3 regions of the Vogesella sp. genome follow, and region 1 is predicted to be linked to each of the others. Evidence: predicted binding sites of a transcription regulator. Region 1 holds the regulator's gene; each other region holds the start of a gene.

What was found. Region 1 encodes sigma-54, which starts transcription at its own class of promoters, with help from an activator protein. Its sites were predicted from a motif close to CTGGCACGCTTCATGCTT; they were not measured.
Region 2: a site for sigma-54 is predicted at 2,467-2,484, ahead of glnK (P-II family nitrogen regulator). Genes of this name have one in related genera too.
Region 3: a site for sigma-54 is predicted at 2,243-2,260, ahead of ACK4FZ_RS03680 (pilin). Genes of this name have one in related genera too.

What each region holds. Positions count from the first base shown of each region.
Region 1 covers NZ_JBKBHK010000005.1:249,321-253,655, reverse strand. Annotated here, with positions in the region: gene hprK (HPr(Ser) kinase/phosphatase) at 1-336, opposite strand, end outside; gene ptsN (PTS IIA-like nitrogen regulatory protein PtsN) at 329-787, opposite strand; gene hpf (ribosome hibernation-promoting factor, HPF/YfiA family) at 990-1,310, opposite strand; gene ACK4FZ_RS08680 (RNA polymerase factor sigma-54) at 1,371-2,771, opposite strand; gene lptB (LPS export ABC transporter ATP-binding protein) at 2,777-3,505, opposite strand; gene lptA (lipopolysaccharide transport periplasmic protein LptA) at 3,502-4,008, opposite strand; gene lptC (LPS export ABC transporter periplasmic protein LptC) at 3,998-4,335, opposite strand, start outside.
Region 2 covers NZ_JBKBHK010000003.1:97,020-101,354, reverse strand. Annotated here, with positions in the region: gene ACK4FZ_RS04965 (glutathione S-transferase N-terminal domain-containing protein) at 1-115, shown strand, start outside; gene ACK4FZ_RS04960 (ClpXP protease specificity-enhancing factor) at 143-568, shown strand; gene ACK4FZ_RS04955 (ammonium transporter) at 748-2,055, opposite strand; gene glnK (P-II family nitrogen regulator) at 2,078-2,416, opposite strand; gene ACK4FZ_RS04945 (accessory factor UbiK family protein) at 2,668-2,946, shown strand; gene ACK4FZ_RS04940 (YifB family Mg chelatase-like AAA ATPase) at 2,952-4,335, shown strand, end outside.
Region 3 covers NZ_JBKBHK010000002.1:234,485-238,819, reverse strand. Annotated here, with positions in the region: gene ACK4FZ_RS03690 (Wzy polymerase domain-containing protein) at 1-1,219, opposite strand, end outside; gene ACK4FZ_RS03685 (pilin) at 1,291-1,707, opposite strand; gene ACK4FZ_RS03680 (pilin) at 1,761-2,201, opposite strand; gene bioA (adenosylmethionine--8-amino-7-oxononanoate transaminase) at 2,399-3,754, shown strand; gene ACK4FZ_RS03670 (hypothetical protein) at 3,869-4,335, shown strand, end outside.

The DNA of each region.
Region 1 (4,335 bases):
CAGCGGCACATTGTGGGTCTGGCAGTAATCTTGCAGCAGGCGCGGCACCGGTTGGCCGTTGGCCACGATGACCACAGCCATGTTTTTGTGGAACAGCTGGTCCAGTGCGGTGCGGGCGGCAGCTTGTTCCAGTTTGTTCAGGTATTCGGATTCGGCCAGGCCCAGTACCTGCACCCGGTTGGGGTGGATGAAGTTCAGGTGGCCGACCAGTGCCTGTGTCGGGCGCTGTTCCTCGTTGGAAATGAGGTTGTCCGACCCGGCACGGCTGGCAACCCAGCTCAGGCTGAGCTTGTGTTTGTTGTCCTGGTACAGCCGGCGCACGCTGATATTAGGCATGGGCGGGGTTTCCGGTCAGCAGGGCGTACAAGGTGTCGGTATCGCATACTGCCATCTTGTCGCGCAGGCTGCGGCTGGAAAACAGCTGGGCCAGCTCGGACAGCACCTGCAAGTGCAAGTCGGTCGCTTGTTCCGGTACCAGCAGCACGAACAGCAGGTTTACCGGTTTGCCGTCCGGTGCGTCGAACGGGATAGGGCTGGCCAGGCGGATGAACACGCCGGTGGCTTCTTTCAGACCCTTGACCCGCCCGTGCGGGATGGCCACGCCTTGCCCCAGGCCGGTGGAGCCCAGCTTCTCGCGGGCAAACAGGCTGTCAAAGATCTCGCTGCGCGCGATACCGTGACTGTTTTCCACCAACAAACCTACCTGTTCGAACAGGCGCTTCTTGCTGGATACATCCACATCGGCCAGCACGTTCTGCTGGGGAAGAATCTTGCCGATCAAGCTCATGATTTGCATTTGCCAGAAAAAACCGTCCGCCATTCTACGCCGAGTCTGCTGTTTGCAATAGGGCAGCAGGGTGTGCGGTACAGTCGTTGTGGGGGATGTCACGTGTTATGGCTTCAGACCCATCGCCGGCAATAGAATTCCTGCCCGCGTGCACCAATGCAAAACGGGAGCCACTGGCTCCCGTTAAAGTTACTGCATCACCTTACAGTTCGGCACTGATCTGCTGTGCACTGACGCGATGCTCGGTTTGTTTCTCCTTGAACTTCAGAACCTGGCGGTCCAGTTTGTCCATCAGTGTATCGATGGCGGCATACATGTCAGCTTCTTCCGATTCGACATGGATGTCTTTACCTGCCAGATGCACATTGACCTCCGCTTTTTGTACCAGTTTATCTACCGATAGCGTCACCGTAATGCCAATCACATTGTCGACGTGGCGGGTGATGCGTTCGAGTTTGCTCTCGATGTATTCACGGATGGATGGGGTAACTTCGAGGTGCAGACCGGTAATTTTGAGGTTCATACCCTGACTCCTTCTGTTAGCGGTGCGGTCGGGCTGGCCGCACCGGTGTTTTTGGCACTGCTATAGGGCCTTGCGAAGGCTAACTGGCGGAATCTGCATAGCTTCACGATACTTGGCGACAGTGCGTCTGGCAACCTGTATGCCCTGTGCCGTGAGCTTGTCGGCGATGGCGCTGTCCGACAGCGGCTTCTTGCTGTCTTCGGCATCGATGATCTGGCGGATCAGCGCCTTGATGGCGGTGGCAGAGCACTCTCCGCCACTGTCCGTTTCCAGTGCGTTGCCGAAGAAGTATTTCAGCTCGAACAGCCCGCGGCTGCACAGCAGGTACTTCTGCGTCGTCACCCTGGAAATGGTGGATTCATGCAATCCCAGCTCGTCTGCGATATCGCGCAGGATCAGCGGGCGCATGGCCACTTCACCGTGTTCAAAGAACGCTTGCTGCCTTTCGACTATAGATTCCGACACTTTCAGGATAGTGTCAAACCGTTGCTGGATGTTTTTTACCAGCCATCTGGCCTCCTGCAACTGCCCTGAAAGGTTGTGACTGCTATCCTTTTGCTGCAGCATGTTTGCATACAGCTGATTTACCTGAAGTTTTGGCACCGATGCCCGGTTTAGCTGGGCAACCCAGCGTCCGCCGCGCCGTACCACATGGATGTCTGGCGCCACATAATGTGTCTCGCCCTGGTCAAAACCGCTGGTTGGCCGCGGGCGCAAAGTGGCAATCAGGGCGTGGGCAGCACGCAGTTCAGCTTCGCCCAGGCCCAGCAGTTTTTTCAGGCGGGCATAATCTCGGTTGCCCAGCAGCGTCAGATGTTCGGCCACCAGCGTACGCGCCAGCGGCAGCGACGGCGTGCTGGCGGGCAGTGCTGTCAGCTGCAACAACAGGAACTCGCCCAGATGGCGGCTGCCGATGCCGGCGGGCTCGAACTGCATCATCAGCTTGCGCAGCGTTTCCAGCTCTTCTACCTCGACATCCAGCTCCAACGGCAGTTCCGCAGCGATGTCTTCCAGCGTTGTAACCAGGTAGCCGTCTTCATCCAGCTCGTCGATCAGCAGCGCCATCAGCGCGCTGTCGCGCCGGCCCAGCTGGGTTTCGCCCATTTGCGCGGTGAGGTGTTCGCGCAGGGTGGGGCGGCACGGCGCGTTCAGTATCGGGTCGAACTCGTCGTCACCGTCATGGCTGCCACCGCCACTGCCGCTGCCCCAGTCGGACAGCTCCATGCTGTCCTGGCTACGGTCTTCTGCAGTGTCATTGCTGCTTTCCGCTACCGGTGCTTCTGCGTCGCCATTGGGGCTGTCGCTGCCGTCGCTGCGTTCCAGTAGCGGGTTGTCCAGCAGATAGCGTTCCAGTTCGCTGGCTAGCTCCAGCGTGGACATCTGCAGCAGCTTGATCGATTGCTGCAGTTGCGGGGTGAGCGTGAGTTGCTGGCTGACTTTGAGCTGGAGGGTTTGCTTCATTTCGCTTACAGGTGGAAATGCTCGCCCAGGTAAACCTGGCGAACCTGTTCGTTGTTGACCAGTTCGTCCGGCAAGCCGGAGGCCAGTACGCGGCCTTCGGAGATGATGTAGGCACGGTCGCAGATGCGCAGTGTTTCGCGCACGTTGTGGTCGGTAATCAGCACGCCGATGCCGCGCTCTTTCAGGAAGGAAATGATTTTCTGGATGTCGATTACGGCTATCGGGTCCACGCCGGCAAATGGTTCGTCCAGCAGGATGAAGCGCGGCTTGGTGGCCAATACGCGGGCGATTTCCACGCGGCGACGTTCGCCACCGGACAGCGCCATGGCGTTAGTTTCGCGCAAGTGGCCGATATTGAGGTCGTCCAGCAGCAGCTGCAGTTCTTTGTCCAGTGCTTCGCCGGACAGGCCGGCGACTTCCAGTACCGCCTGGATGTTTTCTTCTACCGTCATCTTGCGAAAGATCGACGCTTCCTGCGGCAGGTAGCCCAGGCCCAAGCGGGCGCGTTTGTGGATGGGCAAATGGGTAATGGTGTTGCCATCCAGCAGGATCTCGCCGGCTTCGGCAGCGATGAGGCCAACCACCATGTAAAAACTGGTGGTTTTGCCGGCGCCGTTGGGGCCCAGCAGGCCAATAACCTCGCCGCTGGCGATGTCCATCGATACGTCACGCACCACGGTACGTTTCTTGAACGTCTTCTTCAGGTGCTGGATGCTTAGCCGGCTATGAGTCATGGCTTCTCCTGCGGCTGCAGAATAATGGTGACCCTGCCCTTGGGCGCCGTGCTGGTCGCGCCCTGGCCTTTGACCTGGTACACCTCGGTCACGGTGTTGTAGCTGATCAGCTCGCCAGCCACCATGTCTTTGCCGCGGGTGACTACCGCTTTCCCGGTGAGGATGACAGTGTTGCTGGCAGAGTCGTAATCGACACGTGCGGCACGGCCATCAACGTACTCGGTCTGGCCGTCCAGCTTCTGGCGGAAGTGCACCGGGTTGCCGGTGGCAACCAGTTTCTGGCGGCCACTGGCATCACGGGTGGTGACAGTTTTGTCGGCACGCAAGCTCAGCGTACCCTGGGTAATCACCACATTGCCTTCAAAGACATTGACGCCCTGTTTCTGGTCCAGCGCAGCACTGTCGGCATTGACTTCGATCGGCTTGCTGCTGTCTGCCTTTTCGGCTAGCGCAGCGGGGGCGGTTGCACTCAGCAGCAGCGCGAGCAGCAATCTATGGTGCATAGGTAATCCTTACGCTGGACAGCAGTTTGAGTTGTCCAGCCGGGTGATTGTAGTAAAAACCGTTGGAGCGGATGCGTGACAGGCCATCGTCTATAGCGACCGGCGCCTGGTTGCGCATAATGCCGGTCTGAGTGTTCAGCTGCAGGGTGGCGGTTTGCAGGTAGACGGCGCGCTGGTCGGCCCGCGCCTGGCGTACCAGATTGACGTTGCCGTCGAACTGGCCTTCGCCATTACGGCGGTTGTACACGCCACGCTCGGCGCGCAGCTGGTAGTCCAGCTGGCCATCACGAAACTGCTTCACGTCCATCTGTTGCAGGTATACCTGTT
Region 2 (4,335 bases), on a different contig from region 1:
CGGTATCGACTTGGGCAAAAATGCGGCGCCTATCCTGAAGTATGCCGAGCGTTTGTTCCAGCGCCAGTCGTTCATCGATTCGCTGACCCCGGCCGAAAAGGCCATGCGCAAATAAGCGTTATCCAACCAGCGAGGAGTTGCCATGACAGTCAGTACCCGCCCTTATTTGATCCGTGCCATTCACCAATGGTGTACTGATCAGGGGCAGGCTCCCTATATGGTGGTTTGGGTCGATGAAAACGTTCAGGTGCCGATGGAGTTCGTGAAGAACAATGAAATCGTGCTCAATGTCGGCTATGGTGCTACCCAAGGCTTGAACATGGACAATGACTGGATTTCGTTTTCGGCCCGCTTTGGCGGGGTTTCGCGCGAGATCTGGATTCCGGTAGGCAATGTATTGTCCATTTTCTCGCGTGATTCTGGTGAGGGGATGGGGTTCGAGTTGGAGAAACTGGAAAAGCCAGTAGCCAAACCGGTATCGCCTGTCAGCCCGGTAGCGCAAGCACCGGCTAGCGATGATGACGCCAAGGGTGCCAAAGTCATCACTTTCCCTGGCCGCCGCAGCTAAACCCCCCGGCTAGCGCAGCTACAAGGCGGCCAAGGCAAAACAACCCCCGTTTGCGGTGCAAGCGGGGGTTGTTTTGTGTACGGCAGTATCGTGCTGTTTGCTGGGCAGCGCATCGGCAATGAAAAACCGGCCACAAGGGCCGGCTTGCCAGGTTGGCCGCACAGCAGCCACTGGTAATGTTATTCCACACGCTCACCGTGCAGAACCACGTCCAGGCCTTCGCGCTCTTCTTCTTCGCTGACGCGCAGACCCATGATCACGTCAATCAGCTTCAGCAGAATGAAGGTGACGATGCCGCAGTAGATGGCAGTGGCCACCACGCCGATGGCTTGAGTCATCAGATCGCCTTCTACACCACCGATTTCCTTCACGGCAAAGATGCCAGTCAGCAGTGCACCGATGATGCCGCCGACACCATGTACACCGAAAGCATCCAGCGAATCGTCGTACTTCAGCATGTGTTTCAGCGAGGTAGCACTCCAGTAGCACAGGGCACCCGAGATCAGGCCGATGGCCAGTGCGCCCTTCGCATCCACGAAACCAGCAGCCGGGGTAATGGCAACCAGACCTGCGATGGCACCGGAAACAATGCCAAGTACCGACGGTTTACCTTTTGCAATCCACTCTGCTGCCATCCACGACAGGGCGGCCATGCCGGTAGCAACCTGGGTGGCAACCATGGCCATGGCTGCGCGGCCGTCAGCGGCTACAGCCGAGCCGGCATTAAAACCGAACCAGCCTACCCATAGCATCGAAGCACCTACCAGCGTCAGCACCAGGTTGTGCGGGGGCATGGCTTCGCGGCCAAAACCGACACGCTTACCCAGTACCAGAGCAGCTACCAGGCCTGCGATACCGGCGTTGATGTGTACGACAGTGCCACCGGCAAAGTCCAGCACGCCATGGTCAAACATCCAGCCGCCCGGCGCCCACACCCAGTGTGCAACTGGTACGTATACGATCAGCGACCACAGCACCATGAATACCAGCATGCTGGAGAATTTCATACGTTCTGCAAAAGCGCCGGTGATCAGTGCCGGGGTAATGATGGCAAACGTCATCTGGAACATCATGAATACCGCTTCCGGGATGGTGCCAGCGAGCGGGTGTACCGTCAGCTTGCCTTCATCCTTAAGAAATACCATGCCATCCAGCAGGACGCGGTCAAGACCCCCGATCAGGCTGTTGCCCGGAGTGAAAGCCAAGCTGTAACCGATAACGGTCCATAGCACGGTGATCAGTGCACAGATGGCGAAACTTTGCATCAAGGTCGCCAGCACGTTCTTTTTACGAACCATGCCAGCGTAGAACAAAGCCAGACCAGGAATGGTCATAAACAGTACCAGCGCGGTAGAGGTCATCATCCAGGCGGTATCACCGGCACTGATGGCACTGGTTGCTACCAGCGTGGGGGCGCCATCAGCAAAAGCAGGTAGGGCGGTTGTTAGTGAGCCAAGTGCGGCCAAGGTCAGGAGTTTCTTGCTCATGTTGATCCCTTTCTTCTTATGTTCAGACCGCGTCGGCACCGGTTTCGCCGGTACGAATACGCACTACCTGTTCCAGGTCGTACACGAAGATCTTGCCGTCGCCGATCTTGCCTGTGCGCGCGGCGGTTTCGATCGCTTCTACCACCTGATCCAGCAGTTCGTTGCTGATGGCGATTTCCAGCTTCACCTTGGGCAGGAAATCCACCACGTATTCAGCTCCACGGTACAGTTCGGTATGGCCCTTTTGGCGACCAAAGCCTTTTACTTCGGTGACGGTAATACCCTGTACGCCCATGGCGGAGAGGGCTTCACGGACTTCGTCAAGCTTGAAGGGCTTGATAATGGCGCTAACCAGTTTCATGACGGCTCCTTGCTGCTCAGTTAGGTAATGAGAGTGTGACAATTTCGCCTATGCATGAACTGTGCCAGAACCATATTTTGTTTTCTTTTCAATGATTTGCCGTCTCAGTGCTGCTTTTATTCGATAAGTAATAATGGAATCTATAAGCCGTTACTGCTATTGCGCCTTCTTGGTGCAAACGCTTGCCTGCAGGTGTCGCGGCTTTTTTGCTAAACTTCCCCTGTTTCTCATGCCAATTACAAGGTTGCATCATGCTTAGCCAAAAACTGTTCGACGAAATCAGCAATAAAATTTCCGAAACCATTGCTGCCAGTCCTGCCAAGGATCTGGAAAAAAACGTGAAGGCCATGATGGCGGCGACTTTTAGCCGCATGGACCTTGTGACCCGTGAGGAGTTTGATATTCAGCAGGAAGTGCTGGCGCAGACCCGTGCCCAACTGGAGGCACTGGAAAAGCGCCTGGCCTTGCTGGAGCCGCAGCCGGCGCCGGTTGAGCCCACCGCACCAGCTACGCCGGCCAGCGGGGAATAATCGCCATGTCACTGGCGGTGTGTGTCAGCCGGGCGCTTGCCGGCGTAAGCGCACCGGAAGTGGCAGTGGAGGTACATCTCGCCAACGGTTTGCCGGCGTTTACCTTGGTGGGGCTGCCGGATACTGAGGTTAAGGAAAGTAAGGAGCGGGTGCGTGCCGCCATCGTGCAGTCCGGCTTTGATTTTCCTGCCAGGCGCATTACGGTCAATCTGGCACCTGCCGATTTACCCAAGGAGTCTGGACGTTTCGATCTGCCGATTGCTATAGCCCTATTGGCTGCAGACGGTCAGCTGCCTGTAGCGGCGCTGGATGCTTACGAATTGGCTGGCGAGTTGGGGCTGGGCGGCGAGTTGCGGCCGGTACGTGGCGCGTTGGCTATGGTTGCCGCCGCGCGTGGCAGCGGTCGCAGTTTTATCCTGCCCCGTTTGAGTGCCAGTGAGGCCGCATTGGTGCAAGGTGTTCAGGTGCTGGCGGCAGATAATTTGCAGGCAGTGTGTGCGCACTTGGCTGGCGTGGTGCGCTTGCCTGTGTTGGAGGCAGACATCCCGCCAATACTGGCCAGTGCGTACCCGGATCTGGCAGAGGTCAAAGGGCAGGGCTTGGCCAGACTGGCGTTGGAAGTAGCCGCAGCCGGGGGGCATAATCTGTTGATGCAGGGGCCGCCTGGTACCGGTAAATCGATGTTGGCCGCACGCTTGCCAGGTATTCTACCGGCGATGAACCAGGATGAAGCGCTAGAAAGTGCTGCTGTGCAGTCATTGGCGAGTAGCGGTTTTGATGCCCGCTCTTGGTGCGTAAGGCCTTTTCGCCATCCGCACCACACTGCTTCAGCCGTAGCGTTGGTTGGCGGTGGCTCTGACCCTCGTCCTGGCGAGATCACATTGGCGCATCATGGCGTGCTGTTTCTTGACGAGTTGCCCGAGTTTGACCGTAAGGTGCTGGAGGTGCTGCGGGAACCTCTGGAAACCGGCGAGATTCATATATCGCGCGCAGCGCGTCAGGTATGCTTTCCTGCCCGTTTCCAGTTGCTGGCTGCCATGAACCCTTGTCCTTGCGGTTACCTTGGGCATCCGCGCCGTGCTTGTCGTTGCACGCCCGAGCAGGTCAGCCGCTATCGCGGTAAACTGTCTGGCCCTTTGCTGGATCGTTTCGACCTGATGGTGGAGGTCGGTGCACTGACGCTAGAAGAGCTGCAAGTCTTGCCTGCTGCGGAAGACAGTGCCGCAGTACGCGCCCGTGTCGATGCCGCGCGCGAGCGGCAGTGGCTGCGGCAGCAAAAATGTAATGCCGCCCTCAGCGTTACCGAATTGACGAGTCATTGCTGTATGCCGATTGAATTGCAGCAACAAGTGCAGGCTATGCTGGAGCGGCTGGACCTGTCGGCGCGCG
Region 3 (4,335 bases), on a different contig from region 1:
CCAGGATGGTAAAGAACGCAAAACTGAACGGCAGGTACCACAACGGGTATTCGAACATCGAATGCCCCAGCGTCACAGCCGCCATACCCAGCAAGAAGGCATTTTCTGCGCTGGCATTTTCCCGCTTCAGGTACGGCCACAGGCAATAGCTGACGACGGCAGCCGCCAGCAAAGTAGCCGGTACGCCAGTCTCGGCCAGCAGCTGGGTCACCAGATTATGGCTATGGGTAAACAGACTGCTTTCCGGTACCCGGCCATAGCCGCCAAACGCTTCCAGCCATACCGACTGGTAGGCATAGCCGCCAACACCCGTGCCCAGCCACGGATAGGTAGTAACAATCTGCCAGCATTTGTCCCACTCCACCCGGCGGCGGGCGCCAAAACCGGCGTCGTTAAGGCGGTCCAGCCCTGAGCCGATATCGACCGCGAACAGCCACTGCGCCAGATACTTGCCAGTGAACTGAAACAACAGAATGCTGGCCGCAGCCCATAGCAGTGCCTTGCCAATACCCGACTGCGGCAGACGGGCGCGCATCAACACACCCAGTACCGCAATGGCGGCAGCGTAAGCCAAAGGCAGACGCCCGCCAGACCAGGCCGATAGCAACGACAGGTAAAGGCACAACGCAATAGTCAGCCACGCAGGCAAGCGCCGTTGCGAATACAGATAGGCAGCGGCCAGCATGCCCCAGGTAAGTACATGGGCAAACTGGTTGCGCTGGCCGATATTGCCCATGATCTCCATACCGCTGGACAACAGCCAGCCATTGGACTGCGGCGCCAGGCCCGCCATCTGGCTGGTACCGATCAGCGCCTGCAGCGCCGCCCCCAACAGTATCGACCAGGCAATGGCGGTCACCAGTTGCGAGCGGCCAAGGCGCTGCTGTTCATGCGCCAGTAACACTGCACCCAGTGCCGCCAACAGCAGGCCGAACAATTCAAACGGCAGCATGCCGGCTTGCTGCCATTGATAGCGCAGCAGGCTACCCGCCCACAGCAATAGCCACCACAACAGGAATGCCGGCAGAAACCACACTGTTTGCACGGTGCGGCCGGACTGCCCGCGCAAGCGCCAGGCGGCAATCAGTAGCCCGCTACTGATGAAACCCAGCGTTATGGCATTGGTCCACCAGTCTTGCAGCGGGCTGTAGCGGGCAAAGTTGAAGAATGGCAAAGCAAAGATACACACCAGTGCCAGGGTAAGCGGATGACGCAACATGCTGACTCGCAATAAAAAAGGGGGTGATAAACACCCCCTTATTGGGACAACTCAGCTAAGCAAATGACGGCTTAGCGGCAGTTGGTCGGGCGGATATTGGAGGCAATAGTACCGTCAGTGCAAGCCCAAGTAATCGAACCACCGCTAACGGTACCTTGCAGTACCAAGGTAGCACCATCAGAAACACGATTATTGTAAGTAATGGTGATTTGCGAAGCGTTTACATTGACAGCACTAACAGCATTGCCAGTGATACTGCCGGAGGCAGCCAAGCCAGCGGAGGCATTATTTGCCGGCCAAGCATTATTGGTCGAGAAAAACTCGGTTACAGCGGTCTTGGCTGCTGCTGCCAGGTTCAGGCCTTCCGACACGTGGGCACGGCGGGTGTAATCCTGGTAAGCCGGAATAGCAATGGCAGCCAGAATACCGATGATGGCGACCACAATCATCAGTTCGATCAGGGTAAAACCTTGCTGTACGCGTTTCATAGTGAACACTCCATGGTTGTAATCAAGTTGGCCATGTGGCCGGGTGGGTAAGCTTATTCTCGGCAGTTGGACGGTAGTACTCTCGCTAGGTCGCTGTCGCCACTGCACACCCAGCGGTAAGCACCCGAGGTGTTCTCCTGCGGCACCAGCCACACATGCGCACCCGATGCGACCTTGCTGCTGAGTTCGATATTGATCATGCTGACGTTACCGGAAGCCTGGATCTCCAGCCTGGCGATACTGCTGCCACGACTGGCAGTGGCATCGGCAATGCCAGCGCTGGCATTGGTGGCCGGCCAGACATTATTGGTAGCATGGTACTCCTCCATCGCCACTTTGGCGGCGCTGGCGGCAACCAGTGCTTCGCTGATATAGGCACGGCGGGTGTAATCCTGATAAGCCGGGATGGCGATGGCGGCCAGGATGCCGATGATGGCAACCACGATCATCAGCTCGATAAGGGTAAAGCCACTTTGCCTGTTGCCACTGTGCATGATGAGGGAGCATTGCTTCCGGGTTAGTCGTGGCGGGGTAAATGCAAATGGCGTGCCAGCACCGAATTCCGCTGCTATCACGATGCGCTTGCCGCAATGCGTGACCATCTTGCGCCTGTACTGACAATTTTCGTCACTTCCGGCGCCATGGAGCGGGCGTGGTAGCATCCGGCATTCCTGTCTTTGCCGGATTCGTCATGACCTCGCACAACGATCAATGGCTGGCCCGCAGCCGCGCCGCTGTATGGCACCCGTGTACCCAGATGAAACGCCATGAAACCCTGCCCATCGTCCCCATTGCCCGGGCAGATGGCATCTGGCTAGAAGATTTTGACGGCAAGCGCTATATCGATGCCGTCAGCTCCTGGTGGGTAAACCTGTTCGGCCATAACCATCCGCGCATCAAGCAAGCCATCAAGGACCAGCTGGATACGCTGGAGCACGTGATCCTGGCCGGTTTTACCCAGCAGCCGGTGGTAGAGCTGTCCGAGAAGCTGGCAGCCGCGTCCGGCCTTGGGCACGCGTTTTATGGCTCTGATGGCGCCAGCGCCACCGAAATCGCGCTGAAGATGAGCTTCCATTACTGGCGCAACCACGGGCAAGGCAGCAAGCAGCGCTTTGTCAGCCTGGAAAACAGCTACCACGGCGAAACCGCGGGTGCGCTGGCCGTCACCGACGTGCCGCTGTTCTCGCAAACCTATGCCCCGCTGTTGCAACAGAACTTCCGCGTGCCCAGCCCGGACGCCAGGTTGGCCGCAGACGGTGAAAGCGCCGAAGGCTACGCGCTGCGTGCTGCCGACGCGCTGGCAGCCTTGCTGGCCGCCGAACACGGCCAGATTGCCGCGCTGATCGTCGAGCCGCTGGTACAAGGCGCCGCCGGCATGGCGATGTACCATCCCGCCTACCTGCAGCGAGCCCGTGCGCTGTGTGACCGCTACCAGATACACCTGATTGCCGATGAAATCGCCGCCGGCTTCGGCCGTACCGGCACCCTGTTTGCCTACCAGCAAGCCGGCATCACGCCAGACTTCCTGTGCCTGTCCAAAGGCATCACCGGCGGCTACCTGCCCTTGTCGTGCGTGCTCACCACCGACAGCGTGTACCAGGCGTTCTACGACGACGACGTCGCCCGTGGTTTTCTGCACTCGCACAGCTATACCGGGAACGCACTGGCCTGCCGTGCCGCGCTGGAAGTACTGGCCATTTTCGACGATGAAAACGTGCTGGCCCGCAACCGTGTCACCGCCGAACGCTTCAGCCAGGTCCTGGCACCGCTCGCCGCCCACCCGGCAGTGAGGCATTTCCGGCACCAGGGCATGATCTGGGCCTTTGATGTAGACAGCCCGCGCAGCGACTTTGCCGTCGCCTTCTTCCAGGCCATGCTGGCACGCGGCTGTCTGGTGCGCCCGATCGGCAAAACGGTGTACTTCATGCCGCCTTACATCATCAAGGAGGCACAGATGTTGCAACTGGTACAAGCCAGCCTGGCCACACTGAACGAGTTGGCCGCAGGCACAAGCCCGGGCTGTGGTAAAGAGACGGCACTGCCGTAGATAGTCATGGCCTTGCTACTGCCAGATTTTATATACTTGCCTGCATATTCATATTGACTAGATGCAATGCTCAACCTGTCGCTACACGCACCTCACCTTGACCCGGTCATGGTGATGTGCGACCCCGATCAACTGGACGCCTGGCTGCAACACCTGCCCTACACCCAGCCATTCGACTGTGCGCAGCTGATACGGGACGCGCTGGCACAGTTGAACTGCATCAAGCTGCCACCGTCCAGCCGGCTGCAACTGTTGCGCCTGTACCTGCAAGCGCAAGACCGCTTGCTGCCAGTGCTAGAGGCCGAAGCACGCCCCGGCGAGCTCACCAGCCACAGCCGTGCCCGTCGTGCTGCCTTGCTGGCACAGCACCTGTCCATCCTGATCCACAACGGTTTCAAGCGTGTGCTGCTCGACCGCAGCCACGAACACGGGCTGTTTGCGCTGGACCGCCACAAAGTCGAGGCGCTGAACCTCACCATGCTCAGCGCGCGCCAACTGGCCTTGCTGTACGCCCGCACCTACACCACAGCACCGCCAGGCTTCTGGCGCGATTGCCACCAGATTTTCCTGTATGCGCTGGA